4 regions of the Glutamicibacter sp. NPDC087673 genome follow, and region 4 is predicted to be linked to each of the others. Evidence: riboswitches for the same ligand, from Rfam matches in the RefSeq annotation. Region 4 holds a riboswitch; each other region holds the start of a gene.
What was found. A riboswitch is a leader RNA that binds a small molecule or an ion and turns the genes downstream of it on or off. The one in region 4 is predicted to bind S-adenosylmethionine.
Positions count from the first base shown of each region.

Region 1: it holds a riboswitch for S-adenosylmethionine, as region 4 does, so the genes downstream of both, ACIOTL_RS11280 (bifunctional o-acetylhomoserine/o-acetylserine sulfhydrylase) here and ACIOTL_RS00510 (OsmC family protein) in region 4, are expected to answer to the same signal.
Region 2: it holds a riboswitch for S-adenosylmethionine, as region 4 does, so the genes downstream of both, ACIOTL_RS13730 (ABC transporter substrate-binding protein) here and ACIOTL_RS00510 (OsmC family protein) in region 4, are expected to answer to the same signal.
Region 3: it holds a riboswitch for S-adenosylmethionine, as region 4 does, so the genes downstream of both, ACIOTL_RS02900 (acyl-CoA dehydrogenase family protein) here and ACIOTL_RS00510 (OsmC family protein) in region 4, are expected to answer to the same signal.

Region 1 is NZ_JBIUWB010000004.1:236,130-243,566, forward strand. Features, by position in the region: gene ACIOTL_RS11260 (phosphotransferase family protein) at 1-93, opposite strand, end outside; gene ACIOTL_RS11265 (CPBP family intramembrane glutamic endopeptidase) at 190-972, shown strand; gene ACIOTL_RS11270 (GNAT family acetyltransferase) at 991-1,407, shown strand; gene ACIOTL_RS11275 (VOC family protein) at 1,469-2,113, opposite strand; SAM riboswitch class IV at 2,286-2,405, shown strand; gene ACIOTL_RS11280 (bifunctional o-acetylhomoserine/o-acetylserine sulfhydrylase) at 2,497-3,840, shown strand; gene ACIOTL_RS11285 (homoserine O-acetyltransferase) at 3,843-4,988, shown strand; gene ACIOTL_RS11290 (SGNH/GDSL hydrolase family protein) at 5,071-5,967, opposite strand; gene ACIOTL_RS11295 (hypothetical protein) at 5,997-6,065, opposite strand; gene ACIOTL_RS11300 (alpha/beta hydrolase) at 6,752-7,402, shown strand; gene ACIOTL_RS11305 (RNA-binding S4 domain-containing protein) at 7,403-7,437, opposite strand, start outside.
Region 2 is NZ_JBIUWB010000005.1:272,320-279,756, reverse strand. Features, by position in the region: gene ggt (gamma-glutamyltransferase) at 1-1,586, opposite strand, end outside; gene ACIOTL_RS13735 (NAD(P)H-binding protein) at 1,802-2,665, opposite strand; SAM riboswitch class I at 2,951-3,042, shown strand; gene ACIOTL_RS13730 (ABC transporter substrate-binding protein) at 3,166-4,797, shown strand; gene ACIOTL_RS13725 (ABC transporter permease) at 4,809-5,765, shown strand; gene ACIOTL_RS13720 (ABC transporter permease) at 5,975-6,667, shown strand; gene ACIOTL_RS13715 (ABC transporter ATP-binding protein) at 6,696-7,437, shown strand, end outside.
Region 3 is NZ_JBIUWB010000001.1:609,514-616,950, reverse strand. Features, by position in the region: gene ACIOTL_RS02915 (CdaR family transcriptional regulator) at 1-334, shown strand, start outside; gene ACIOTL_RS02910 (GntP family permease) at 626-1,987, shown strand; gene ACIOTL_RS02905 (SdpI family protein) at 2,063-2,437, opposite strand; SAM riboswitch class I at 2,712-2,802, shown strand; gene ACIOTL_RS02900 (acyl-CoA dehydrogenase family protein) at 2,853-4,079, shown strand; gene ACIOTL_RS02895 (acyl-CoA dehydrogenase family protein) at 4,108-5,337, shown strand; gene ACIOTL_RS02890 (MBL fold metallo-hydrolase) at 5,455-6,495, opposite strand; gene ACIOTL_RS02885 (LysR substrate-binding domain-containing protein) at 6,641-7,437, shown strand, end outside.
Region 4 is NZ_JBIUWB010000001.1:101,732-109,168, forward strand. Features, by position in the region: gene ACIOTL_RS00500 (MarR family winged helix-turn-helix transcriptional regulator) at 1-109, shown strand, start outside; gene ACIOTL_RS00505 (DEAD/DEAH box helicase) at 172-3,387, opposite strand; SAM riboswitch class IV at 3,528-3,649, shown strand; gene ACIOTL_RS00510 (OsmC family protein) at 3,681-4,232, shown strand; gene ACIOTL_RS00515 (L-idonate 5-dehydrogenase) at 4,309-5,364, opposite strand; gene ACIOTL_RS00520 (SDR family oxidoreductase) at 5,354-6,124, opposite strand; gene ACIOTL_RS00525 (FadR/GntR family transcriptional regulator) at 6,297-7,004, opposite strand; gene ACIOTL_RS00530 (L-lactate permease) at 7,029-7,437, opposite strand, start outside.

The DNA.
Region 1 (7,437 bases), on a different contig from region 4:
TCCGCCTTCGTTCACCGCCGCATCTTCCCAGGAAAGATCGGGGCAGAGCTGACGGGCAATCTGCAGTTCTCCAATGGTGGCAGGACGGCTCACTCGCACTCTTCTCGTTCAGCTTGCTGGTGGTCTCAACCTCAGGCTATCGCAGGTTTGCCACGAGGCTGCTCAGTACGCGCACAGCCAGATCAGCCTATGATCGGAAACGTGAACGCTGAACAAGTTAAGCAGACAGCAACCCGCAAGACCCTCAAGTTCGAGATCGTCTTGGTTCTTGCCCTGTCTTTGGGACAAAGCGCGGTCTACTCGCTGCTGAGCTTTGCCGATAAGGTCACCCGGGCGCCACTGCGCGAGCAAACTACATCCCTGAACAACCCGCTGAGCACCCGCGAGTTCTTTGATTTCTCCTACCAGCTGCTGGACATAGTCTTTGCCTTGGTACCCGTCGTGCTGGCGCTCTACCTGATGAAGCGCACGACCGGACGAACCATCCGGGACATCGGTTTCGATATGCGCAAGCCGGGCAAGGACGCACTGCTCGGGGCGGGGATGTTCTTGGCCATGGGAGTAGGAACGCTGGGCGTCTATGCCGCTGGACGGGCGCTGGGCGTCACCACGGCACTGTCAGCAGCGAATCTTGGCGATTATTGGTGGAGCGTCCCAGTGCTTCTGCTGTCGGCTGCACGTCATGCAGTCCTCGAAGAAGTGCTGATGCTCGGATTCCTGTTCACCTACGCCAAGAAATTGAAGCTGGGCCTGTGGAGCACCATTATTGGTTCTGCGATGATCCGAGGCAGCTACCACCTGTACCAGGGGGTGGGGCCGATGATCGGCAATATGCTCATGGGCATCGTCTTCGGCTGGGTATACCAGAAGTACGGGCGGGTGATGCCGCTGGTTATCGCGCATTTCCTGCTTGATGCCATCGGCTTCGTGGGATACGCCTTGGTCGGGCCGGCCATCGGAATCGGCCAGTAGCGCAGGTAAGCTGAGCCAATGCAGATTACCGTGCTGCGGGAAGAGGACCTTCGCCAAGCAGTTGAATTGTGGGAAGCAACCGGGCTGACTCGTCCGTGGAATGATGCGCTCGCCGACGCCCGACGGGCTTTGGCCGAGCCTACTTCCACGGTGCTGGCCATCGTTGAGAACGATCAACTCATGGCTACTGCGATGGTTGGCCATGATGGCCACCGAGGTTGGCTCTACTATGTTGCGGTGGATCCGTGCCGGCAGGGCAACGGCCTGGGAAGGGAGCTGGTGGATGCCGCTGTCCTGTGGCTGCGGGATCGCGGCGTGCCCAAGGTGCAGCTCATGGTCCGCGAGGAGAACTCTGCCGTCATCGATTTCTATGAACGACTGGGCTTCGAAGACCAGCACGTCGTGGTGCTGGGGAAGCGCCTGGACCGGCCTTAACGAAAAGAAAGTAGGTGGGGACGCCATTGTCCCCGCCTACTTGCGTTCTCTGCGGAACTGTTTACAGCACCACGGTGCCGGACTCGGTCTCAAAGGTAACCGACATGATGCCCGGAGTGCCATTCGGCGCTTCATATTGCATGGTGACAGCGCCCAAATTGACGTTCTGCGGCTGGCCCAGCCAATCCAGCACCCGTTCACGCGAGCCGGCAATGGCGATCTGGCTGATGGCGCCGGCAGGTTCCAGCGCCTTCGACGGATGCAGCTCCTCGGATCCTTCATCCCAGGAAATCAGGTACGGGCACTGCGGATCGGCGATCAGGCCCTTGATGCCAATCTGCTGCCAGGTCAGTTCGCGGCCATCAGGGAACTTCCGGTTGCCCGGCACCGACTTGCGGCCCAAGCGGTCCTCGGCACTGGATAGATCCTCCACCGAGACGCACCAGCCCATCCAGCCGCCGCCGAGCTCCGAACGGGCGCGAACCGCCTGTCCGAAGGGTGCCTTGTCGCTGGCCGGGTGGTTCAGGACTTCAACCACCTCCAGGTACTGGCCATGCTTGAGCGGGAAGATGACATTGCGTGTTCCGAATCGTGGATGCACGCCGCCCTTGACGAATTCCAGTCCGAGGGACTCGGAGATTCTTTCAGCGGTTGGCAACAGCCCGTCTGGGCCGCATGCATAACTTACGTGATCTAGCCTCATCATGTGCCCATCATGGCAACATGTGATGCGAGTCTCTACTTAGGCACACCTAAGTGCCGGGATGCTATCGAATACTCTGCGATGAACCTGCAATATTCGCGAAATATGACCGATTGAGTCCAATGACGAGCCCTTGCGTTGCAAAGATCTTCGGTTTTCGGGCAAACTGGTACCAGGTCATGAGTCCCAGTAACAAGCCCCGGCTTACTGGGCGGCAACCCTCCAACCGCGGTGGGGTGCCCCGGGTGAAGACCTGGCCCTTGAACGCACAAGGCATCAAGGACAAGCGCGGGTTACCCCTGGAAGTCGTCACGATATGGTGCTTCCTGTCGGTGTCTTTTCAGTGGCGTACCCCCATAGTCATGAAACGCTATTTGGAGGAAACCATGAGCAATAACTGGTCATTTGAAACCCGTCAGATCCACTCCGGCCAGACCCCGGATCCGACGACCGGAGCACGGGCTCTCCCGATTTTCCAAACCACCTCTTTCGTCTTCCCCAGCGCCCAGAGCGCTGCTGCACGTTTCGCGCTGCAGGAACTGGAGCCGATCTACACCCGTATCGGCAACCCGACCACCGACGCGGTGGAAACCCGCATCGCTGACCTGGAGGGCGGCGTTGGAGCACTGCTGCTCTCTTCGGGACAGGCTGCCACCACTTTCGCCATCTTGAATTTGGCCGAAGCCGGCGACCACCTGGTGGCCAGCCCCAGCCTGTACGGCGGAACCCAGAACCTGCTCAAGCACACGCTCAAGCGCCTGGGCATCGAGGTCACCTTCGTTGCCGACCCGGACAACCTGGATGATTGGCGTGCCGCGGTGCGTCCGAACACCAAGGCCTTCTTCGGGGAAACCATCTCCAATCCGCGACAGGACGTCCTGGACATCGAGGGCATCTCGGCGATCGCCCACGAAGCCGGCGTGCCGCTGCTGGTGGACAACACCCTGGCCACCCCGTACCTGATCCGCCCGATCGAGTGGGGCGCGGATATCGTGATCCATTCGGCCACCAAGTTCCTCGGCGGCCACGGCAATGCCATTGCCGGTGTCATCGTGGACTCGGGCAACTTCGACTTCGCCAAGGACGCCGACCGCTTCCCGGGCTTCAACACCCCGGACGAGTCCTACAACGGCCTGGTCTTCGCCCGCGACCTGGGTGTCAACGGCATCCTGGGCGCCAATCTGGCCTACATCCTCAAGGCCCGCGTGCAGTTGCTGCGCGATTTGGGTTCCTCGGTTGCGCCGTTCAACGCGTTCTTGATCGCACAGGGCCTGGAAACCTTGTCGCTGCGCATTGAACGCCACGGCCAGAATGCCGTAGAAGTTGCCAACTGGCTCGAAGCCCGCGAGGAAGTGCAGAAGGTCGCCTACGCAGGCCTGCAGTCTTCGCCATGGCATGAGCGTGCGCAGAAGTACAGCGATCAGGGCGCCGGCTCGATCATCGCGTTCGAACTGGAGGGCGGTTCGGAAGCCGGCCAGGCCTTCGTGGACGCACTGGTATTGCACTCCAATGTCGCGAACATCGGCGACGTGCGCTCATTGGTCATCCACCCGGCCTCCACCACCCATGCCCAGCTCTCCGAAGCTGAGCAGGTTGCGGCCGGCGTGAGCCCGGGACTGGTGCGGCTGAGCGTCGGACTGGAGAATATCAAGGATATTCTGGCCGATCTGGAACTGGGCTTCCAAGCTGTTGCAGCCCTCGAGAACAAGGAACTGCAGGAAACCCTCTAGGCATGGCATCCATTGTGACTACTGAAGATACTCTGCGCGCCGAAGAGCTCGCCGGCGGGCAAGACGGCATTTTGCGCCGTAAGTCCGTGGGGGAGCACCACTTCGAATTCGGTGGATTCCTTCCGGACGTGGTGCTGGCCTATGAAACGTGGGGGACGCTAGCAGCTGATGGCTCCAACGCGGTGCTGGTGATGCATGCGCTCACCGGTGACGCCCACGTTGCGCAAGGCGATTCGCAAAGCGCCGGCTGGTGGGAAGAGCTCGTAGGTCCCGGAGCCACGGTTGACACCAATGAGTACTTTGTCGTGTCCATCAACATGGTGGGTGGTTGCAATGGTTCCACCGGCCCCTCGTCCTTGGGCGACCAGGGCCTGCCCTACGGTTCGAGCTTTCCCTTCGTCACCATCAAGGACTCGGTGCGCCTTGAAGCGCGGCTGGCCAAGCAACTGGGAATTGATTCCTGGCATGCGGTCATTGGCGGTTCGATGGGCGGTGCGCGCGCGTTGGAATACGCCGTCGAGTTCCCCGACCAGGTCAAGAACCTCGTAGTGATGGCCTCGAGCGCGCAGGCGACTGCCGAGCAAATTGCCTTTGCACAGGTGCAAACCCAATCCATCCGGTTGGATCCGCACTTCTGCAATGGCGACTACTACGGCAACGATGCGCGCCCGGACGCCGGTCTTGGCTTGGCTCGCCGCCTGGCCCACATCACCTATCGTTCCGAGGCCGAGCTTGAAACCCGTTTCTCGCGCAATCCGCAGGATGGCGAGAAGCCAACGAGTCTGCTCGAGGGGCCTCGCGGGCGGTACCAGGTGGAAAGCTACCTTGACCATCAGGCCAGCAAGCTGGTGAATCGTTTCGACGCCAACAGCTACCTGGTGCTCACCGAGGCGCTGATGAGTCATGATGTGGCTCGCGGCCATGAATCCCTGGAAGCCGCCTTGGCGCGATTGGCGAACGTCAACGTGGTGGTTGCCGCGGTAACCACTGACCGGTTGTACTTTCCTGAGCAGTCAGTGAAGCTGGCCTCGTCGCTGTCCAAGCCAAAACCGGTGCACTACATTGATTCGCCGATTGGCCACGATGGATTCCTGACCGATGCCACGCAGCTCGATGGCGTGCTCCGGACCTTGGTGTTCGGGGACTGAGCCCCGGAAAGGGCTCGGGAAGATTTCAAAGCCTGAAGCAGTTCCGCCAGTAATCGGTGGAACTGCTTCAGGCTTTTCATGCCTACTTGGCGCTGTCGCCGGCGCCGAGCGAGTCGTTTGGCTTGGTCTGCGCAAACGGCGTGGCCGAGGGCCGCTTCGGGGTGATGCCGTCGCCGGAGGACTGGTGGCGCAGGCGGCGCAATACCCAGGGAGCAAGATGCTCGCGCGCCCACTGCAGATCCTCCTTGCGGGCTTCCCGCCAGCTGCGTTCATCCACGGCCGGAACGATTTCGGTATCCAGAGGATGCGCGACGTTCAGCGAGTCCAGTGCCATGGCGGCAATGCGCCGGTGCCCGGCAGGGGAGAAGTGCAGGCGATCCGGTGCCCACATCTGGGATTGGTGCAACTCCTGCAAGGCCCACATGTCCGCCACGATGGCGTCGTGGCGGGCGGCTACGGTGCGCACATTTTCGTTGTAGATCGCCACTTTGCCTCGGATGCTTCCCAAAACCGGGGTATCGCGAATATCGGGCCCGGTGAAGAGCAAGAGCGTGGCGCCCGTATCGGTGAGCTTGGCTACCGCATTGTCGAGGATATCTGCAATCTTGTCTGGATCCCCGCCCGGGCGCAGGACATCGTTGCCGCCCGCGCAGAGCGAGATCAGATCAGGCTTCAGGTCAATGCAGGGATCGAGCTGTTCGGCAACGATCTGGCCAATCAGCCGGCCTCGAATGGCGAGATTGGCATACGAGAAGTCCGGGACGGTGCGGCTGAGCTCATGGGCCAAGCGGTCGGCCCAGCCAAGGTGGCGGCCGGTGCTCGACGGGTCGGGGTCGCCTATGCCCTCGGTGAACGAGTCCCCAATGGCGACATAGCGGCGCCACGGATGCAGTGGGGCATTGGCGGATGTTGATAGTTCAGAAGCAGAATCGTTTGGCACGAATCTATTGTTACCAAAGGGTAACTTATAGTCAATCATTCCCGAGGATGATTCCACGAGCTGCCGTGCTAGTCGCTCAAAGCGTCCCGGCGCGCCTGCAAGTACTCGTCGCGGGTAATGATTCCTCGCGAGTGCAGGGAATCGAGTTCGGCAAGCTTGTCCTCAAGGGATTTTCCGGCGCCAGCATAGCTGAATTAGCGGCTCTTGCCAACAGTTCGGTTTCCAGGGTCAGCGGATCAAAACCGGCGCTCTTAGCTTTGCGGTAATTGCGCACAGCTACGAAGATGATCAATCCGACAACGGCGATAAAGAGCATGGCGAACAGGGGAGTGCCGACTGAAAATACGGCGTCCACGTTATCGAATAGGGACGAAGCGCTTCCCGGGTCCGGTTCGATGTACCCGAAACTATCGAGATCCTCTTGCAGCTGCCCCGGAATATCTTCGCTGTATTCAATTTCGCCCATGGCGCCTATTCCTTACTCTGTCGCTGTCGCTGTCGCTGTCTCGTCCGGCGAGAGCGGCGTTCCGGAGGGCCGTGAGGCCGTTGGTCCAGTTGAACACGAAAAACTTGGAAAGCTAAGCAATTTTTGAAGATTTATAATCTTGTAACATGTCAACTGGATTTCGAGGCCTTGGAAGACCAAGGTTCCAGGATAGTGCCGGCCAACGCCATCAGCAGATTCGACGGTGATTATGGGGAAGTTCTGCTGCACCCGGGCGCTGCCATCGCCGGTGGCCGGGGAATTGATGGAATCGGGCCGCGGAAGCGCTGAGCTAGCTGTAGTTCCCCGCGACGTCCTGTTCGATAGTCTTGGGGAACTATGACTATCCCGGATCAGGCTCCAGTGGCCATCATCTCCCGTAACGACGAATCCCGCCTTGGAACTCCGCTGCTGGTGTTCCTGCACGGCTATGGCTCGAATGAACAAGACCTCATGGGGCTCTCGCAGCATCTGCCCGAAGAGTTCACTTACCTCTCGGTGCGCGCACCGCTCCAAGCAGGCCCGGGGTACAGCTGGTTCCCGCTGACCCAGGAAATCGATTACTCCATCGAGTCGGTGGCACGCAGCGTCGAAGCGCTATGGGCATTGCTGGAACCGCTGGCAAAGCAGCACTCCTCGATCACCCTGCTCGGTTTCTCCCAGGGCATGGCCATGGCGACTTCATTGGCACGCTACCAGCCCGATTCCATTGAAGCCGTCGTCGGGCTCTCGGGCTTCGCCGTGGATCCCGGGCCCTTGGATATATTCGACGACGCGAAGCTGGCAGAAAAGCCGCTGCCGCTGTTCTGGGGCCGCGATCTGGCTGACCCGGTGATCACCCGGGACAAGATCGAATACACCCTGGGATGGGTCCCGGGGCACACCGAATTGGCCAGCGAAACCTACCGGCAGATTGGCCACTCGGTGTGCATGGAAGAACTGCAGGATGTTTCCGAGTTCCTCAACAGGGTCGTCCTGGGGAAAAGCTGACTACTGCTGCGCGGTGACCTTCACGCATTCACCAT
Region 2 (7,437 bases), on a different contig from region 4:
CGTGGAGCGGCGATGGCTTCGCTGATATCCATGCCCAGATCAATGCGGTTCACCAGGGTCTGCAGCACCGTGGTGATGATGGTTGAACCACCGGGGGAGCCGATGGCCAGCACCGGCTCGCCGTCCTGCAGGACAATGGTCGGAGCCATCGAGGAACGCGGGCGCTTGCCAGGTTCAATGCGGTTCGGATCCTGCGGGTCGTACACCGTGGAGAAATCGGTCAGTTCGTTGTTCAGCAGGAAACCGCGATCGGGGACCACCATGCCCGAGCCACCGGTCTGCTCGATGGTCAACGTGTAGGAAACGACATTGCCCCAACGATCCACGACCGACAGATGGGTGGTGGAGATGTTCTCCGTATCCTGCTCTTCTACCGGTTCGCTGGTGGCAGCAGGGCATTGCCCATCATAGTTTTCAAGGTCGCCCGGAGCGACCGGCTTCGTTGCTGCCTGCTCCGGATCAATGGCGCAAGCGCGATCCGTGCCGAATAACTTGTCCGTCAGCGTCTGGGTCGGGACGTTGGTGAAAGCGGGGTCGCCGACGTACTTGCCGCGATCAGCGTAGGCGAGCGCAGTTGCCTCGAAATAATGATGCAAGGCATCGGGTGCTTCCATAGCTGGCAAATCGAACTCGCCCAGAATGTTCAGCGATTCGCCGATGGTCGTTCCGCCACTGGACGAAGGAGCCATGCCGAAGACGTCATAGCCCCGGTAGTCCACCTTAGTTGGTGCCTGCTCCACCACTTCGTAGCCGGCCAGGTCGGCAGTGCCCAGCTGCCCTGCGGGAACCGGGAGGGCGGTGTCTTCGCTCTTTGGCGGAGCCTGCACCGTTAGGGCGATTTCGGCAGCCAATTCGCCCTCATAGAATCCCTGGAGGCCTTGCTTGGCCAGCATCCGGTAGGTGTGTGCGAGATCCGGATTCTTGAAAATGCTCCCGACCTCCGGGGCATCTCCGCCGGGCAAGAACAATTCGCTCGTGGAGGTGAACGCGGCGAATCGTTCCTTGTTATCCAGGGTCTGTTCACGGAACGTCTCATCAATGACAAAGCCGCGTGAAGCGATCTGGGTCGCCGGCCGCAGAACCTGTTTCAGGTTCTGCGAACCCCAATTATCCAGTGCGCGCTGCCACGTGGCCAAGGTCCCGGGCACGCCCACGGACACGCCACTGGTGACCAGTTCCGGGGTGAAGTTATACGGCTCGCCGGTTTCAGGATCGATGAATGCATCATGCGCAATGCCTGCCGGTGCGGTTTCGCGGCCGTCGATGGTGCTGACCTTGCCCGACTTCGCATCGTAGTAGAGGAAGTATCCGCCACCGCCAATGCCTGCGCTATAGGGTTCGGTGACGCCGAGTGCTGCTGCGGTTGCCACGGCCGCATCGACGGCGTTGCCTCCCTTGCGCAGGACTTCGATGCCGGCAGCGGTGGCCTCCGGGTCTACCGAAGAGACAGCGCCACCAGTTCCGACAGCAGTCGGGTCCTTCTGGGTGTGTCGTGGTTCCGCGCTCGCCGGGAAGGCCGAGAAAGCTCCCAGGCCCAAGGCGAGGGCTGCCGCGCAGGCAACTGACCTTAAACGTGCTCGTGACATACTTTGATCTCCTCTGGAGGTGGGGATGAAGTATGCCCAAAATTACGGGAGCGGGAACTCGCCGCACGGTTGTGACACGCGGCACTATGGGTTTGCGCGGCAATTTCGCCCTGGTCGCGCAAATATTCTTGGTTATGACGCTTTGAAGCAGCGGGCAGGCACCACGGCCTCGATCGCCGCGAATGCCTGCCCGCTGGAAACCGATTGCGAATGGGCTACTTGTTCAGGTTGTCCTTGATGACTTTGCCCAAGGAGGCTGGGGTCCGGCCGATCAGCTTGGCCAGCTCCCCGGAGTTCACCTCCAGCGCTCCTTCGCGAATGCGCACGTCGGTATCGACGAGGATATGCGCGAATGGTCCGGGGACTCCAGCATCAGCGTAGATCTTTTCCAGCTGTTCGGGATCCATTTCCTGGTAGGCGATGTCCTGGCCGGCGGCAGCGCCAACAGCGCCAGCAAGCTGGGCGAGGGTGAATGGCTTGTCGCTGCCCAGCTCGTAGATCCTGCCGTTCTGGTTTTCCTCGGAAAGCAGCACGGCCGCAGCGGCATCCGCATAGTCTGCACGGGCGGCAGCGCTGATCTTGCCGTCGCCGGCGGCACCGAGCACCGTGCCGCTGTTGAGGTAGCCCATCAGCTGGTCGGTGTAGTTCTCGATGTACCATCCATTGCGCAACAGCACGTAGTCGATGCCGGATCCGGCCAGCAGCCGTTCGGTGGCGATGTGCTCCTCGGCGAGCTTCATGCCGCCGGACAGGGCGTTGGCAATTGAGGTGTAGGCGATCAGCGAGACATCCACGTGCTTGGCGGCATTGATGACGTTCTCATGCTGGGCAACGCGCTGGCCCACCTCGCTGGCCGAAATCAGCAGCAGCTTGTCTATGCCTTCGAGTGCGGACACGAGAGTTGGCTGGGCGTTGTAATCGGCAACGCGGGTTTCCAGGCCTTTGCCTGCCAGCGGTTCCAGCTTCTGCTCGGAGCGGCCAATGGCGACCAGATCAGCGGCATTCGCCCCGCGCGCCAGCAGCGCGTCGATGACTAGATTTCCAAGCTGTCCGGTGGCACCGGTAATTGCGATCTTCATGGGGTCCTCTCGTTGGTCTGCATCTGCTACAACCGGCGAGGACGTGAGGTAATTCCCGGAACCATCGAATGGGAATGCCGATTAAGCAAGGATTCGCATGGATCTGTCCACAGTTGGCGTCACAAAGCGTTTTATGTCCGGCGCATTGCATTTTATGACGCGCAGTATGACGTGTATCGGCTGTTTCAGGACGCGTTCTGCGACTTCATGACCCCTGCTTACGTAACGCTTGTCTGCTGAATTCAGGGGTTGCAGACTTGAACTGTTCGGCCGGTACAGCCGGACACCCCATCCAGAGCGACCGAGAGACCTGGCTCGTTGAAGTCGCAGCAACCACCCGTAAACGGGAGCGGTGCTAAGGCCAGGACCGATGGAGATTGCTAAATTTCTCAACGGTCTGCCGGAAGAAACTCGCCGTGGGTAGTCCCGGAATCAAGGCAGAACGTACAGGGAATCTATGCGTAATCCTCGGGGCACCAACCGAGAGGACATCTGTAACCATGCGTACAGCACATTTTGGCCTGAAGGCCACTGCAATCCTTGCCGTTCTGGGCTTGTCACTCACTGCATGCGGAAACAACGCCAATACTACTGGCGCCGCTGAAGCAGCAGCCGATCCAGGGGAACCAGTAGAAGGCGGTACCTTCACTTTTGCTGAAGTTACCCCCATCAACAATTGGCAGACTCAGGCAGCGCGTTTCTATGAGAAGGCCAACGTACTGAATTCCGTCCTTGATCGCCTGACCTACTACGACGTGGAAGCTGGCAAGCTGGTTGGCTGGATCGCCAGCGGATTCGAAGCCAACGATGCCAAGACCGAGTTCACGTTCACCATTCGCGACGGAGTCACCTTCTCAGACGGATCCAAACTGGATGCCAAAGCCGTGAAACTGAACCTGGACGCGCTGGGTCAGGGCATCAAGGAAGCTCAGATTGCACCGAACGTTGACTTTGCCGCCTACAAGTCGGCAGAGGTCGTTGGGGACAACAAGGTCAAGGTCACGCTCAAGCGTCCGGATGCCAATTTCCTTCGGGCGACTTCTTCAGTAACTGCTGGATTGGTGTCCCCGAAAACCCTTGAACTGGATAACGCCGCGCAGTCCTCGATCTCCAAGATCGTTGGTTCCGGACCGTTTGTCTTTGAATCGGAAAAGCCTGATGAAGAAGTGGTTTTCACCAGCCGCGATGACTACGCTTGGGCACCAGAATCTGCCTCTAACCAGGGCGATGCATACCTGGATACCTTGGTTATCAAATACCTTCCTGAGGTAGCTAGCCGTGCCGGGGCAGTTCAGTCCGCGCAGGTAGATCTCGTCCGAGGCTTGCAACCGGTGGACGAACAAGTGCTGGGTACCAACGGTGGCAAGGTGTTAGCTGCTGAAGGCGTAGACCTGACCACCAACCACGCAGCAGTACGTGTTGGCTCGGGAAAGCTTGAAGACGTCAAAGTCCGCCAAGCGCTGCAGATTGCAATCGACCGCCAGGCCATTAAGGAAACCGTTCTCTCGGATAGCTACGTCATCTCCGGATCGATCCTGAACCATAAGGCTCCAGGTTTCGTAGACCTATCTTCCGAACTGGCGTACAACCCAGAAAAGGCCAAGCAATTATTGGATGAAGCCGGTTGGAAGCCGGGCGCGGATGGCATTCGCGAGAAGGACGGAAAGAAACTGGAAGTAACGGTCTCCACCTCCAATAACTCCGTGGTCATCAAGCCAGCGTTCGAACTGATTGAACAGCAATGGCGAGAGATTGGCGTCCAGCTGGTCAACCGCGCGGCGGACAATACTTTCCTGACCAACGCGCTTGTCGACGACAAAGTGGAGTTCTTCGGCACCCGCCAGTTCGCATACGGCGGACTGGGCCCGGTCTACGCAACTGCGAACAACAATCAGACACTTCGCGCCGATCCTGAACTGAACAAGCTTTTCGCCGAAGAGCAGTCAGCAACCACCGAAGAAGAGCACCTGAAGTTGGTGGAAGAAGAACAGCGTACCCTGGTGCTTGACCAAGCCTTGACCTTGATTCTTTGGGACGAAGTTCAGGTCTATGGGGCCAATAACTCCGCCAACGTTGAATTCACTTCCGGTACCGCACCAATCTTCCAAGGTGCTTGGAAGAACGACGGCTAGGAACCGAGCTCATGGGCATTTACATCGCAAAACGATTGGGACAGGCAATATTGGTCATTTGGCTGGCCTACACGGCGGTTTTCATCGCTGTGCAGGCCTTGCCGAATGACCCGGTCACGATCTTCCTGAGCACTGACTCAGCCGCGGATCCGGCCACCATTGCACAGATGAAGGCGTACTACGGATACGACCAGCCGGTCTTCGTGCAGTACTTCACGCAGCTGCTGGGATTGCTTCGCGGAGATCTCGGATATTCCTTGTCCAGCGGTTCGGAAGTAGCGAATCGAATCGGTGAAGTAGCTGGATCCACCCTGATTCTGGCTGGCAGCGCATTCGTTTTGTCGGTGGTATTCGCCCTGATCATCGCCTCAGCGGCGAGCCTGTCCAAGGGCGAAAAACTGCGCAAGACGCTGCTGAATCTGCCACCGCTAATGGTGTCCATTCCTGTTTTCTGGTTGGGCCTGGTGCTCCTGCAGCTGCTGGCAGTGCAGCTCGGAGTGATGTCACTGTTCCCGGACGGCTCATTCATGTCGCTGGCAGTGCCTATCTTCGTACTCGCCGTGCACCTGAGCGCTCCGATCGCCCAGGTGCTAATCAAAAGCGTGCAGGAAGTTAATAGGCAGCCATTCATCGACGTGCTGAGAGCCAAAGGCGCCAGCGAAGCGTGGATCTTCTACAGGCACACCTTGAAGAACGCGGCCCCTGCCGCACTAGCCATTGCGGGTATCACCATTGGCGCTCTGCTTGCTGGTTCGGTTATCACGGAGACGGTGTTTTCGCGTGCAGGATTAGGCCAGCTGATCTTGCAGTCAGTTACCGCGCAGGATATCCCATTGGTCCAAGGACTGGTGCTTCTGACAGCCATTGTCTTCACGGGGGTCAACTTGCTGGTAGATCTCATCCACCCTCAGATTGATCCGCGAATCGTCGCTTCGACAAGCAGGTCAACCCGCTCGCTGGTTGCATAAGGAAAGAAGGACTAATGACTCTCTTGACCAAGCACATTGGATCAGTGGCCAATGAAGATCAGCGCCAAGTTCCAACCAGCACTGTAACCAGTCAACGTAATCCAGCAGTACGCTGGTTAGCTGCCTGGTGGGTTCTCATTCCGCTGTTCTTATTTGCGGCGTGGGCTTTCTTCCCTTCGTTCTTTACTGGACAAGACCCAATTACGGGTGTGCCGGCTGACAAACTGCTAGCGCCAAATGCGGAGCACCTGTTCGGAACAGATCATCTGGGGCGTGACGTATACAGCCGAGTTGTCTACGGAACTCACCAGACACTGCTGACCGCCGGTCTGGCTTGCTTGGTTGGAAGCGTAGTGGGTTCGGTCCTCGGACTGCTGGCGGCGACCGCCGGACGGTTCGCAGACACCGTTGCAATGCGCTTTGTCGATGTTGTCCTGGCAGTTCCTGCCTTCCTGATCGCGCTGATTCTGGTTACCGCAACTGAACCGGGACCGCTGTCCTTGGGCCTAGGTGTGGGTATCGCTTCGATCGCGGCATTCGCTCGCCTCGTGCGCACTGAAGTGCTCAGGGTCCGATCACGCGATTTCGTGCAGGCGGCCTTGATGAGCGGCGGCAAATACTTCACTGTGCTACGTCGCCACATCATCCCGCACATCATCGGTCCGGTTCTCTCCTTGCTGGCTGTAGATCTGGGTGCTGCGATTCTTGCAATTTCCGGTTTGGGGTTCCTGGGCTTCGGCTCGCCACCGCCGACCCCTGAATGGGGACTGCTGATTTCCGAAGGACGCCAGTATCTTTCGGTGGCATGGTGGCTGACCACTTTGCCGGGATTGGTTATCGTGGCGGCGGTAATGCTGACAGCAGTACTGGGACGTGCCATCAACAAGGCATTCCGCTTCTAGCCCTACTCTTTGATGAACGGACAAGACCATGAACGCAACGAACGACGCTTCTTCAGCAGCGATCCGCATTGAAGATCTAACGGTCCAGTACGACCAGGGCACAGTAGCTGCTGACAATATCAATTTGGAAGTCCCCGCGGGGCAGATCATTGCCATTGTTGGTGAATCCGGCTCGGGCAAATCCACCCTGGCCAAGACACTCATCGGTTTATTGCCGCAAAGCGCGAAGGTCAAGGGAAGCGTGCGTTTCGGCGGTACAGAAGTCACTAATCTTTCCATGGCCGATTGGCGTGCGATTCGTGGCGCAGGCATTGGATTAGTTCCACAGGATCCTGGTGCTTCTCTGGATCCGGTGAAGACCATTGGCTCCCAGATCATTGAAGTCTTCCGTTTGCATCCGTCACGTTCAGTTCCCAAGGCGCAATGGCGTTCCAAGGCAATTGAGCTGATGGAGAGCGTTGATATCGACCGTGCGGAAAGCCGACTGGACCAATACCCGCACGAACTCTCTGGTGGCCTGAAGCAGCGCGTGCTGATTGCGATTGCCTTTGCCTTGAACCCTCAGCTGCTCATCGCTGATGAACCAACCAGCGCCTTGGACGTCACCGTGCAACGCACGGTATTGGAAGTTTTCGTGTCACTGGCACGCCAGAGGGGAACCACAGTCCTCTTTGTCACCCATGATCTTGCTGTTGCGACTGACATTGCGGACCGCGTACTGGTGATGAATTCTGGCCGGATCCTGGAGGACCGCAGCGTTCCAGCGTTGG
Region 3 (7,437 bases), 510 kb from region 4:
TCCGGCACTCGTGCCATCCCACGCGCGGCGCCGCATGTGGAGCCGGGAAATTGCTGTGGCTATCGCCCGCACCCCAGCCCGCAGCCTGGAACATGCAGCTGCCCCAGCGATGCAGCTCAATGAGGAACAAGCCAGAACCCTGCTGGTCGTTGCGACAGCTGCTTCGATGAGCCAAGCGGCCACGGATCTGCATATTCACCGCAATACCTTGGTGCAAAGACTTGAGCGGATAAGCCAGGTCAGCGGCGTCGATATTCGGCGGTCCAGCGAATCCCTGAAACTCCAGCATGCCATCTACGCGAGAGTGGCCTTGGGCCAGCTGCATGTTTTCTAGGCCCTGGAAACGAGGGGAGCTGGCGCCGGGGCTGGGAAGGGTGGGGTGTTTGCACACATAGGCTCTTTCGAACCCAGGCAAATGTGGTCGTGTGCCCATAGGTATTCGGGGTCACTTTTCCTAGTATTGGCAGGATGATCGATCTTTGCGCCCGAAACCGGGGTGGCACGGTGGCATCTAGCCCAACGGGCAAAGCCTTGAGCAGCTTCGCCGATAGGGCTGGTCCACCCGTTGAGCCACTGCGGGCTGGACGCAGAGAACTACCGATATTGGCAAAGGAGCCAACCCGCCGTGTACGAACTGCTAGTTCTGCTGATCCTTGTTGTGGCCATCGTGATGGTCACAGCACGCCTGAAGATCAGCCCATTTCTCGCCCTCGTTGGCGCCGCTATCCTGGCGGCCTTCGCCTACCGGATTCCGCTGGCCGACGTGGCTTCGACGGTCACCACGGCTTTCGGCAGCACCATGGGAAATATCGGACTGGTGATCCTGTTCGGAACAATGATCGGTGTCATCCTGGAGAAATCCGGCGCCGCGATCTCCATGGCAGATGCGCTGATCAAGGTCCTCGGTACCCGGTTCCCCAACCTGACGCTATCGATTATCGGCTACATCGTTTCCATTCCGGTCTTCTGCGACTCGGGATACGTGGTGCTCAACTCGCTGCGCAAAGCCATCACCCTGCGTACCGGGGTCTCTGGGCTGGCAACTTCCATCGCCCTGATGACCGGCCTGTACGCGACCCACACCATGGTGCCTCCAACTCCGGGCCCGCTGGCCGCAGCCGAAAGCATCGGCATTGCCGATAACCTGGGCTTGATCATCGCTGTCGGATTGCCCGTTGCGGCCATCTCGGCACTTGCCGGCTTGGCCTACGCCAGCCGCTTCAACAAGTCCCAATGGACCCCGTTGCCAAGCGACGACCACAATGACATCTCCGAACTCGACTATGAGCAGCTGCGTGCAAGCTTCGGAAAATTGCCCAGCCCGGCGCTGGCCTTCATGCCGATCCTGGTTCCGCTGGTGCTGATCTGTGCCGCATCCATTGCGAAGCTGCCCTCGCACCCGATTGGCGAAGGCGCTGCCCTGGAAATCCTTTCCTTCCTGGGGACGCCGGTTATTGCGCTGATCTTCGGCTTGATCTCATCGACTTTTCTTTTGAGCGGTGGCAGCAAGCTGGCGGTCTTCAATGAGCAGATGAACGAAGCTGTACGCACCGCTGCTCCGATCTTGCTGATCACCGGTGCCGGCGCCGGCTTCGGCGCGGTCCTGGCCGCGTCGGATCTGACCACGATTCTTTCGGATTCACTCAGCGGACTGGGCTTGGGCCTGGCTGTGCCATTCCTGATCGCCGCTGCACTGAAGTCCGCCCAGGGCTCGTCCACCGTCTCAATGGTGACCACTTCCGCGCTGGTCGCTCCGATGCTCGGCTCCCTGGGCTTGGGTTCGGAGCTGGGCATGGTGCTATCCGTATTGGCAGTAGGCGCCGGTGCGATGGTTGTCTCGCACGCCAACGACTCCTACTTCTGGGTCGTCTCGCAGCTCAGCCGCATTCCGGTGATCACCGCCTACAAGACCCTGAGCGTGGCTACCGCCATCCAGGGCACCGCGGGGTTCCTGACTGTACTGGTCCTGGGAGCCGTACTGCTTTAGCAGCACGCCTTCCAAGAAAGCAACGGATCGCGCCATCGGCAGATGGCGCGATCCGTTGCTTTAAGCAGTGCTGGATTAGCCCAGGCCTGCCGCCGGGAAGCTCCGCGCGGCCTTATTCGCTGTGGCAGTCGAGATCACCAGCAACGCGATGGCGGCCAGGTAGCCGGTTCCGGTCGCGGCGAAGGCGAAACCGAATTGGCCCAGCAGGCAGAGAACTGCTGCGCTGGCCAATGCCGCCCAACCGGCCCAGGAAGCCGCGGCAAGCAGGGGCGCAGCCTGCTGATGCCCGGCGAGCCAGGCCCCATCGCTGGCCAAGGTGTGGCGCGTCTTGATGCCGATCGCCGCATTGCGAGCGAGCTTCCGGTCCCGTGCCATCGGGGCGAGGAACGCTGCGACCAGCGTTATGCTCAGCAACCCGAACATGAAGGCAATCACGCCTGCTGGATCCACTTGCCGCCTCTTCTGCCGATTGATCTTGAATGGCCATTCTATGCGGTCGCATGGAAGTGCCCTGATCCACGCTGTGTTCCCAATCGATGCCTAGGGGAACGCCTTTGAAATCCAGTTCCAGCATGCCAATTGCGTCATGCGAAGGTCATATGACGTCTTATCCGCCCGTTTTCCGGCAGGGCGAAGGCGCGAAGATGACCTATTTTGTCCTGCTGTTCCTCCGCATGACAGCGCCCTTCCCGAGGACCTGCCAGCAATGCTTGACTCGGAGCACAACCCATCCAGAGCGGCTGAGAGACCTGGCTCCGAGACGCCGCAGCAAGCCTGCACTCCGCAGGTAGTGCTAACGCCAGGTTCGATGGATCCGCAGATTTTCTGCATCCTTCGGAATCCATAGCCCAAGAGGAGAACGAAGATGACTGTACTGGATACCCAATTGCCGCGCGTGCCCTACACCGGCACTGCTGATGAAGCTGAACTGGCTCATTGGCGCGACGTCGCCCAGCAAGTAGCTGACAAGCTGGCGGCTGACGCGCTCGAACGCGACCGAAAGAACGCCCAGCCTTTCGCCGAAGTGCAGCTGCTGCGCGAAGCCGGGTTGCTCAATCTCTTGGTGCCTGCAGAATTCGGCGGAGCCGGAGCCCATTGGGAAGCGGCTTTCGAAGCGGTCCGCATACTGGCCGCAGCCGATGGCTCCATCTCGCAGTTGCTGGCTTACCACTACATCAACCAGTCCGGCATTGCGTTCTACGCCCCAGCAGAAGCGCAAGGGGCATGGTGGCAGCGCACCGTGGAAGGTGGCTGGCTCTGGGGCGATTCGGTGAATCCAGTTGATCCGGATTTGACGCTGAGCGCCGAAGGGGACGGCTACCGACTGAATGGAGCCAAGCGATTCTCCACGGGTTCCGGTGTTGGCGAGGTCATCGTCATCAACGCGCTGGTCCAGGGCGGAGAATACGACGGGCAGATTCTCGCGTTGGTTCTGCCACGCGATATCGATGGCTTGGAAATCGTTGACGACTGGGACTACCTGGGACAGCGGCTGAGCGCGTCGAATTCCTTGAAGTTCCACAACGTGCGGCTCGAAGCAGGGGACTTGCTGGGATTCGTCACCGATGAACCGGTCTCCACCCTGCTTACCCCCGGTATCCAGTTGGCCTTCGCCAACTTCTACCTGGGCATCGCCCAGGGAGCACTGGAGCGCGGCAAGCAGATCTTGCTGGGCCGCAAGAACGCCTGGCTGTTCTCGCAGGCAGAGACCTACTCGCAGGACCCGATCTTCCAGCGCACCGTCGGAGAGCTCAAAGCCCGCACTGCAGCAGTGGCGGCGCTGACCGAGAAGTTGGGCCGGAAATTCGATGCCCTGCTCTCGAAGGCCGGGGAAGTCACCCAGCCCGAACGAGCGGCGTTGGCCGTGGAAATTGCTGAAGCCAAGGTGGTCTCCACTGAGGTGGGAGTGGATGTGGCGAACCGGATCTTCGAGGTGACCGGTTCATCTTCGACTGCGAACTCGGTGGGTCTGGACCTGTACTGGCGCAATGTGCGCACCCATTCGCTGCACGACCCAGTGGACTACAAGAAGATCGAGGTCGGCGCCTACTTCCTGCGCGGAGAGTCCCAGCCGCTCTCGCTGTACACCTAAGAAAACTTCTCCCGGATTGGACTGAACGATGACTGTACTTGCAACTGGCAATCGACTCGCAGGCCTCAAAAACCGCTTCGCACCGCTCTTCGCGCGCATTGCGCAGGGTGCAGCTGAACGCGACCGCACCGGCGAATTGCCCTACCAGCAGGTCGCGGACCTGGCCGCTGCCGGCTTTGGCGCGGTTCGGGTCCCGGAATCGCACGGGGGTGCCGGTGCTACGCTGCCCGAACTCTTCGAGCTCTTCGTGGATCTCGCGGCGGCGGATTCCAATATTGCCCAAGCACTGCGCGCGCACTTCGCCTTCGTCGAGGACCGTCTGGTTGCGGCCCCCGGCCCGGGGCGCGACAAGTGGCTGGCCCGCTTCGTGGCGGGAGAACTGGTGGGCAACTCCTGGACCGAGGTCGGCACCGTCAAGGTCGGGGACGTGATCACCAAGGTCACCCCGGACGGCGAGGGAAGATTCAAGCTCAACGGCACCAAGTACTACTCCACCGGCTCGATCTTCGCCGACTGGCTCGATACCTACGCAGAGCGCACCGACACCGGAAAGCGCGTGATCGCCGCAGTCAACCGCCACCAGCCCGGCGTCGAGCTGGCCGATGACTGGGATGGCTTCGGCCAGCGCACCACGGGTACCGGCACCTCCACCTTCACCGATGCGATTGTCGCCGAAGAAGACCTCATCGACTTCGATACGCGTTTCAAGTACCAGACAGCTTTCTACCAGCAGGTGCTGCTCGCTGTTCTGGCCGGCTCCGCCAAAGCAGCCGAGCGCGACTTCGCCGCCGAGCTGAAGGCGCGCAAGCGGACCTTCAGCCATGCCGCGGCCAATCTGGCGGCCGAAGACCCGCAGCTGCTGCAGGTGATCGGCGAGGTCTCCGCGGCGGCCTTCGCTGCCGCGGCAACGGTGGAACGAGTGTCGACGGCATTGCAGGGAGCCTATGAAACTGCGCAGGCGCTGCACACCGGCGAGGTGACCGGGGAAGAGGACGAAGCAGCCAACGATGCGGCAGAGCTGGCCAGCGCCCAGGCGCAGGTGGTGCTCACGCCATTGGTCCTCAACGCGATCACCCACGCTTTTGATGCGCTGGCCGCCAGCGCCACGAGCGTTACCAAGAACCTGGACCGGCACTGGCGCAATGCCCGTACCGCCGGCAACCACAACCCCTGGGTGTTCAAGGCGCGGTTGATTGGCGACCTGGCGGTCAATGGCACCGAGCTTCCGCGCGTGTGGGCGATTGGTGCATCAAAGTAGATTCCATGGTCTTGCGAGCCCAGCATCCTTTGCCGGTGCTGGGCTCGTGGTCGTCGGCCCGGGGCAATTGATCGACCATCGTTCCAGTCGCCTGACGGATAGCTGCCGGCCTTGGCCCTAGCGCACCTGGGTAACCGTGCCACTTGCGATATGGAAGATATCCAAGTCGCGGGGCACGAAGAGGCCGCCAGAGAACTGTTTCGAGGCCCGCTGCCAAACTTCCATTCCAGATCCAGCGGGAACCAAATGATGCAGCGCCAAGTTCCGTGCTCCAGCCCGCTGGGCGATTCGACCTGCGTCTTCTGCGGTGGTGTGCGCGCGCCGATGATGTCCCATGCTCGCTTCCAGTTCGGAGGATGAAGCATGCGGGTAGCTACGAGCGATGGCCTCCAGATCAATAGCTTCATGGAACAGCAAGTCGCAGCCTTGGGACAGGCGCGCAAGATTTGCGCTTGGCGCTGTATCGCCGGAAACCACGACCGATCCATATCTCGAATCAAAGCGGAATGCGAATGCCGGAGCGATAGGTTGGTGCTGGACCAGGATAGCGCTAATTTTTACATGCCGATCAGCGTATATTTCAAAAGGCTCCATGTCCGGATGGTTGTTGTGGTTGGGGTGGAAGCCTGTGCCGGCGGGAATCTCGATATCTGCGCCATGGAAAATATCCGAAATATCAGGTGCCGCCGAATCCCGTCGGCGATCGTTGAGATCTGTCGCATGGGCGCGCAGCAGCAAGTTGACCATGGCGTTGGTCCCGGGTGTGGGCGACTGCGGAAATATGGCTTCCGGCTCTTCGGCCGCTGTCTGCATCGAGGGCAGCACTCCTCGATCACCCGGTCCGAAAACAGGAACCTGCCGACCCTCGGTGCCGCGGAACCCAAGGCCGCCCAGGACCATGACAGAATTCAGGTCAATGACGTGGTCTGAATGCTGATGGGTAATGAAAATTCCGCGCAGGGCAGTGGGGTGAATCCCGATCTCAGCCAGGCCCAAACCGACGCCATGGCCGCAATCCACCAAGTAAGCGTGGCCGTCCACAACGATCGCGGTAGAAATTCCGCGACGGTGACCGGTTCCTGGATCCGGCCTCAATAGCGGGCCGCCAGCAGTTCCAAGCGCCACTGCATGCATTCCGGTCTTCATCACTGGCTTCATCTGTCTCCTGTAGACGGGTTATTTCATCGGCAAGCTGATGCCATCATCCGCGGAGGCAATGAAGTAGTCAAGGAATAATAGATTATTCGTCTCATAACATTTTCTAGTTGGCAGCGGTCCGCTGCCCGCTGGCTAGACTGGGCGGGTGATCAACTACACCCTGCGCCAGCTGCAGTACTTCGTCGCCGTCGCTGAACTCGGCTCCATCTCCGCCGCGGCGAAGCAGTGCCATATTTCCCAGGCCGCAATGTCGCAGTCCATGGACGAGCTGGAACGCGCCGTCGGCTCGCAGCTGCTGGTGCGCCGCCGCGCCCGAGGCGTGGTGCTCACCGCGGTCGGCACCGACTTCCTGCTCGATTCCCGAGCCCTGGTGCGCCATGCCGAAGAAGTGCAGGACCAGATTGTCGAACGCCAGACCAAGCTCTCCGGCCCTTTGGTGATCGGCTGCTATTCCTCGCTGGCCGCATTCTGGATCCCGGTGATCTGCGAACGCTTCACCAATGTGCACCCGGATTTGCAGGTCACTCTCGTGGAGGGGGACGGAGCCGACCTGCAGGAGCGCATGCTCAAGGGCCACCTGGATGCGGTGCTCACCCATACCCGCCACCTGCTGCCGCAGGTCTCTTCGCGTACGGTGATGTCGGGCCGGCCCTATGTGCTGGTGGGAGGCAATCACCGGCTGGCCGATCGCACCTCCGTCGCCTTGAGCGAACTGGCCGACGACGACTTCGTCTCCCTGGACATCCCCACGGTGCGCGATAACCAGCTGGTGAATCTTCGCATGTCGGGCTTGGACCCCAAGGTGCGGTGGAGTTCGCAGAGCTTCGAGGCGGTGCGCGGGATGGTGGCTCGGGGTTTGGGCTATACCGTTCTGGTGCAGCGCCCGCCGGTCAACCTGAGCTACGACGGCTTGCCGCTGTCGGTATTGGAGATCGAGGGCGA
Region 4 (7,437 bases):
GCTGCGTGAGGAACTGCGCCGCCAGCTCAAGGAATGGGAAGCCTCCGAACTGAAGAATTTTGGAGATCTCCTGCACCGCCTCAACGACAGTTTTGAACAGATTCTCTAGTCCCCGATCATCAGCTGAAGCCTTGGAGACCTTCTGGTTTCCAAGGCTTCAGCTTTTTAGGCTCACTCCATCAGCGCCAGGAAATCATCGGCGCTTAACGCAGCACTCTGCGCGGCTTGGGCAGTCTCTCCCAGGACATCATTGAACAGCTGCGTCTTCTTGGCCTGCAGCGCGAGCACCTTGGATTCGATGGTGTCCTTTGCCACCAAGCGATACACATAGACCGGACGAGTTTGCCCAATGCGGTGGGCCCGGTCAATAGCCTGGGCTTCGGCCTGCGGGTTCCACCATGGGTCCAGCAAGATGCAGTAGTCGGCGGAAGTGAGATTAATGCCGAAGCCGCCGGACTTCAGCGAGATGAAGAAGACCGGGAAATCTCCCTCGCTGAAACCGTCAATCAGTTCCTTGCGCTTTGGGCCAGTGGTGGACCCATCAAGGTATCCGTGCTCAATGCCCAGCTCTTCAGCGACGTCGCGTGCCTTGGCCAAGAAACTGGTGAATTGGCTGAAGACCAGAATCTTATGCCCTTCAGAAACCGCATCCCCCATGAGTTCGCGCAGCATTTCCAGCTTCGCGCTCGGAGCATCGCCCTCGCCTACCAAGGACGGATCCAAGGCCAGCTGGCGCAGCAAGGTCAGCGATTGGAGAATCTGGAAGCGATTCGAATCAACGTCGTCAACCAGCCCCAGAACTTCTTGCCGCACACGCTGGAAGCGGCGGTCATAAGCTTTGCGGTGCCCCGGCTCCAGTTCGACTTCCAGCACCTGCTCGGTCTTCGCCGGCAACTCTGGAACGACCTGTTCCTTGGTACGGCGCAGCACGAACGGACGCAGTCGGCTCTTCAGGCGCTCCAGGCGCTCCTGGTCTCCGTCGGCAATGGGCTTCTGGTAGTTGTCCTTAAAGGACTTCGCACCGCCCAGCAGGCCTGGTGCAGCCAGTGAGACCAACGCCCACAGTTCCAGCAGGTTGTTTTCCATGGGAGTGCCAGTGACCACGAATTTGCACGGCACTGGCAGCTGCCGGGCCTGCTTGTAGCCTTTGGAGGCATGGTTCTTCAGTTGCTGGGCCTCGTCCATGATCATGACGTTGAATCCGGCGGCTTCAAAATCCTCATAGGCCAGGCGGAAGATCGTGTAGCTGGTAACTACCAATTGGGCGTCACCGATCTGCGACGCCATGCTTTGGCCGCTCATTCTAGCTGTTGAAGTGATGCCGGTGACTCTCATCTGCGGCGCAAATCGCTGCGCCTCATTGATCCAGTTGCCCACCACCGAGGTAGGAGCCAGCACCAGGAATTTCTGGGCAGGATCCTCGACGCGCGCTTGTTCAAGGCAAGCCAGCAACTGGACGGTCTTGCCCAGACCCATATCGTCGGCAAGGACGCCGCCGAGATCATGGGTACGCAAGAAGTTGAGCCAGGATAGGCCGTGGCCCTGATACGGGCGCAGTTCAGCGTTGAACGTTTCCGCTAGCTGGACCGGCTGCATTTCTTCACCGCTTTGCAGCGCATTCATGGTCTGCAGCCACTGGTTGTGCTGGGCTTCGATAATGCCCAGATCCACCAGTTCTTGCCACCAGTCGATGCTCAACTTATGGATGCGGATCGTATCGCCCTGCACCGTGCCCAGCTCCCCGGCCTCTGATATCAGCTGGCGCAGCTGCGTGAAATCTGCACCATCAATCGGGATCACCGTAAGGTCATCGAGGACGAGATACTCATCTTGCTTGGTCAAGGCCTCCAGCAGCAGTGGGAACGGGACCTTGGTCTCGTCCAGGAGCACTTCCACAGACAAGTCGAACCAGTCCCCCGTGCTTTCGCCGGCTTCGACACTGACAGCGGCCGGCGCGTGGCTGATCCGGTACTTCGGCAGCCTGTTCTGCTCTTCAACGACCACATCGGGATGCTCTGCCAATAGCGGCAATGCGTAGACCAAGAAATCGATGGATTCGGAGGTGCTGAATTCCTTCGGCGGGAAGATTCCTGAAGAGGTCAGTTGCCCCAAGGAAGCCTGCGCGCCGAGCTTGTCCTGCACCGAAGCAGCAATTTCCTTTTCCACGGCATACTGGCGGGGGCCCGCGGAGGCGTACTCCCAGGAATAGCTCACGGTCAGCGGAGTTCGGATGCTCTCCAGGGACAGCTTGAGGCTGGGGCGTGCTGGAACAGGGATGCTGTAGCTGTCATCCTCGCTCTTCAACGGTGCCATCAGGCGCAATCGGTCCAGGTGCTGGCGCTCGAAAAGCTCAACGCCTTCCTGCGGGATGGATTGCGCACCGGATTCAATAAATGTGGCCAGTTCCTTCGTGACCGGTTCAGCGAACCGGGCCAAACCGATTTCCCTGGCCTTCGGCAAGGGGCTGGACGCGTAAGCCAACAAGGTCGGCGGCGTGCCTATGGGCAAGAGGTAGACGTGCTCTTCGCTCGGCCCGCGCAGCTTCCCTTCCATGCTCAGGCCATGTTCACCGCGACGCACATCCACGTGTGCCATGGCTGGTTGCTCGCTGAACTCCACCGGGGCCTTGGCCGTAGAACCGCCGTTGACGATCTGCACTCCAGCTTCACGCAGGGCTTCGAACGCATCCAGCAGGTCCTGGCCTGGAAAATCCATCAAGGAGATCCACTCCTTGGGATCCCACGAATGGCGATAAGTATCTTGTTCAACGTGTTCACGCAACCGGTCCAGTTCAACGACCGCACGACGCTGCTTCTTGGAGAACCGCGTATCAAAAGCAACATTGCGCCAGCTGATCCCGGTTTGGATCCAGGGGCTCTTGGTGCCCTGGCGGGCCGGGCGTGCCTGCAAGGTCAGCGCGTCCTCGCCGCCATAACGCGGTTCGCTTACCACTTTCAGGATCAATCCCAGCGGTTCTTCGGCAACCAGCGGCTCATCGGAAATGACTGGAAGCAGACGGTCAAGGGTACGTTCCCACTGCGGCTTGCTATTGCGTTTCCAAGCGTGGGGATCCACCCCGGAGTCGGAGACGAAAAAGCCCTGGTCTTCTTCGGTGGTGACCTCAATGAGCAAGGCGGCGACATCTTCACAGGACTGAACCCCCGGATGCTTGCCGCAGAAGCTGGTGAAGCTGATATTGCCCTCGGTGATTTCCAATTGGGCCATCACCGATTCACGCAGCACCACACCGGAGATGCGGGTAGATCCCGGTTGCATTACCCGGTTGGCGATCTGCACTTTTCCGGAATCACACAGGAATTGGCCCAGGTTGTATTCGGATTCGGTCACCAAGGTCTGGGCCGCAGAAAGTGTCAGCTGGAATTCCATACTCGCCGTTCATTGTTCGTGCAGTGGGCGCCCGAGAGCTAGATTCCATCTTAGCGAGCCGGAAAGCAAGATGCCCGGTGACGAAAAGTTACTTCTGCCCTTTACCCGCGGGCCCTGCAACCGATAGAAATTAATCACTGAATCACGAGTTCCACTCTTTGAGCCCTGGCTGAGTGGACGGCAACCCTCCTGCGTCATTGTGCGGGGTGCCCCAGGTGAAGATTCGACGCATCTTGAACGCCAAGATGCGTAAGCGATGGCGCCCCTTGCGCCAGAAAGGGGATCAATTCCCCATGACTAATGCAGCATCTGCCCCAACCGTATCCGAAGACCGCGCACAGCGCCTGCAGGAAGCAGGCAAGGGCTGGGGCGAACGAATTTCGGCTGCCCCGCAAAGTGCCCAATTGACTTTCACCGTCGAGGGCGAAGGCTTCGATTCGGTAGCCAGCAACATTGTCTCCGGCAAGCACACCTTCCAGGCCGACGAGCCAGCTGCCCTGGGCGGCAGCGACCTGGCCGCAAGCCCCGTGGAATACGCGCTCGGAGCGCTCATCTCCTGCCAGGTTGTGGTCTACCGCTTGTACGCGCAGAACCTCGGCATCCAGGTGGACGACGTGAAGATCCAGGCCAATGGCCACCTCGATGTCCGCGGACTCTTCGGCATCGACCAGACCATCCGCCCCGGCTTCTCGTCGGTGGATCTGGACATCCGGATTGCCGGACCGGAATCAGCTGAACGCTATGAAGAACTGCGCCGCGCAGTGGATGCACACTGCCCGGTGCTGGACCTCTTCGCCAATCCGGTGCCCGTGACAACCGCGGTAAGCATCGCAGAGACCAACTAGAGTTCGCTGAACTAAAAAGCACCGCGGCGGCCCCCGACTTCAGGTGCCGCCGCGGTGCACTTCTAGCTGAAGCCAACTATTGCCCCAGGAAGTTCAGCAGGACTTTGCCGGAGCGAGCCGAATCCTTGGCCGTTTCGAAGGCTTCAAGCGCATCGGCGACCGGGAACTCGTGGGTTACCGCCTCGGAAACCTGCAGTGAACCGTCGGCCAGGGCAGCAAGCACATGGTCGATTTCGTCGTTGAAGCGGAAGGAACCAACCAGTTCCAGCTCGCGGGTAATAGCCAGCGAAATGAGTGCGGGTTGTTCTCCTGAGGGCAGCAACCCGACCATGACCACTCGACCGCCGCGCACGGCACCGCGCACGGCGGAGGCCAACCCGCGGAAGTTGCCGCTGGCCTCGATCACCACGTCCGCGCCCACCTGGGCAAGAGCTTCCTGGTCATCGGCGCGCAAAGTTGAAGTGGCACCGAGTTTCCCGGCGATTTCCAACGGCTTCTCGTGCATGTCCACTGCGATGATTTCTTTGGCTCCGGCACGCTTGAGCACTGCTACAGCGAGAGCTCCGATCGGCCCAGCACCAATAACCAGCGCCTTCTTGCCGGCGACTTCACCGGCGCGCGACACCGCATGCCAAGCAACCGCAGCCGGTTCTGCCAGTGCCGCATCACGCAGTGCTAAGCCAGCAGGCAGCTCACGCAGCATGCGTGATGGCAGGTTCACTTCGCGGGCGAATGCGCCCTCGGTGTGCGGGTAGCGGGCGGCCGAGCCCAGATAGGTGCACCCCGGGGAAAGATTCGGGCGGTCGGCCGGGTAAGGTTCCCCGGTCTCGCCTGGTGTTGCCGGGTGCACGGCGACTTTGGTTCCGGCTGCCGGCCCGCTGCCGTCAGCGGCGGCCTGCATGACGGTCCCGACGATTTCATGCCCGAGAACCATTGGAGCCTTGAGGAACGATTCCCCGGCGGCGCCGTGGCTCCAGTAATGCAAGTCTGATCCGCAAATACCGCCGTAAGCGATGGCAACGCGTGCTTCATCTGCTCGCGGCGCTGCCAGCTCGATTTGTTCAATACGCAAATCATCGGCTGCATGGGCCACGACGGCCAACGTGCTGGTGGCGAGGGAATTAGACGACAACGCTCATGCCTCCGTCGATGAAAATGGTCTGTCCGTTCACGTAATTTGATCCGTCCGAGGCCAACCAGACTGCTGGTCCGGCCAGATCCTCGACGGCGCCCCAACGCGCTGCGGGGGTGCGGCCCAGAATCCAGGAGTTGAATTTTTCGTCGTCCACCAGATTCTGTGTCATTTCGGTGTGGATGTAGCCCGGTGCGATGCCGTTGATTTGCAGTCCCGAACCAGCCCATTCGGCGGTCATGGCGCGGGTGAGATTGCGCAGACCTCCCTTGGCCGCGGTGTAGGCGGAGATGGTGGGGCGGGCCAGGTCGGTTTGCACCGAGCAGATGTTGATGATCTTGCCTTCGCCACGCTGCACCATGGAGCGTGCGACCTCTCGGCCTACCAGGAATGCGCTGGTGAGGTTCGTGTCGATCACGCGCTGCCAGTCAGCCACCTCCAGATCCAGCATGGGCACGCGGTGCTGGATACCCGCGTTGTTCACCAAAATGCGGATGGGGCCGATGTTCTTTTCAATGGCTGCGATGTTCTCGCGCACGGCGGCATCATCGGTGACATCGAAGCAGGCGCTATGGATTTTTTCAGCTCCATAGCGTCTGCTGAATTCGGCAACGGTTTCGGCCAGGCGTTGCTCGTCGCGGCCATGCAGGATGATGGTGGCACCGGCATCCGCCAAGGCACTGGCAAGTTCGCGGCCAATGCCGCGGGAGGATCCGGTGACCAAGGCCAGGCGTCCGGACAGGTCAAAAAGTTGGCTCATGAATTCCCTCGCATGAAGTGTCGATGGTACATCGACGGGAACTCATCAGCGGTATGAACCAGCTGTTAAATCCGAAAAATCAGCCCCGTCGCTTCCCCAAAACATATCAGATATAAGAGGTGCGAGGTGCCTTAAAGTCCGACTTATTTACCTGAAAACTATCCTGCCGGATCTAGCGGGTCTGCGAGTAGAACCAGTTGATGTGCTCTTCGAGCAGCTGGGCCGCCCGTTCGCGCTGGTTCGTCGCGAACGCGTGGTGGATGGCCTTGTGCTGGCGGCGCAGGATGCGCACCACCGGCTGCCAGGCCTCGTCGCTGGGCACCGATTCGGAAACATAGTCGCTGATCGAGTTGCGCAGCGATTCCATCATCGATTCCACTACCGCGTTGCCGGCCATGGAGGCCAGGAGCACATGGAACTCGGCATCAATACGGTGGAAGGCCTCGCGCGAGAGCTGCGCGTCGTCCATGCGCATGATCAGCACCGCGGTGCGGTCAATGACCTGCTGGGCATGGATTGGATCGCGCGGCGTCATTTGCGCTGCCCAGGTTTCCAGCAAGATGCGAGATTCGACGATCTCGCGGACGTTGATCCCCTTGGCCGCCAGATGCAGGCGCAATGCCTGCGAAATGCCAGCCGAGGGGTTGGAGATGATCACCGCTCCGGAGTTGGGCCCGGAGCCGGTTGAAGTCTTGATAATGCCCATCACATCAAGGATGCGGATGGCATCGCGGACCGAGGCCCGCGAGATCCCATGCTGCTCCGCGAGCGCACGCTCGCCGGGAAGCTGGTCTCCAACGGAGAGCTTCTCCTTGCGCAGATCCTCTTCAATTGCTTGGAGAACAATCTGGTACGCACGCGGAGCTGGGTTTACTGGCATCGGATCTATTTTAGCCGTTCACGGCTAAGGCAGCATCCAGGACAGAACCGGGGTGGACTGCAGGTAAACCAAGCAGCACAGCACCAGCAGCATGCCTACGGACCAACCGGCAACCTTCTTGAGGATCACCGACTCCTGGCCTTCCATCTTCACCGAGGTAGCGGCGATGGCCAGGTTCTGCGGGGAGATCAGCTTGCCGACCACGCCGCCGGAGGTGTTGGCGGCAACCAGCAGGTTCGGATCGATGCCGGCATTGATGCCAGCGGTCTGCTGCAGCTTGGCGAACAGCGCGTTGGCCGAGGTGTCCGAGCCGGTCACCGCGGTGCCGATCCAGCCCAGGATTGGCGACAGGAAGGCGAAGAATGCGCCGGTGCCTGCCAGCCAGGTGCCAATGGTGATGGTCTGGCCCGAAAGGTTCATTACGTAAGCCAGG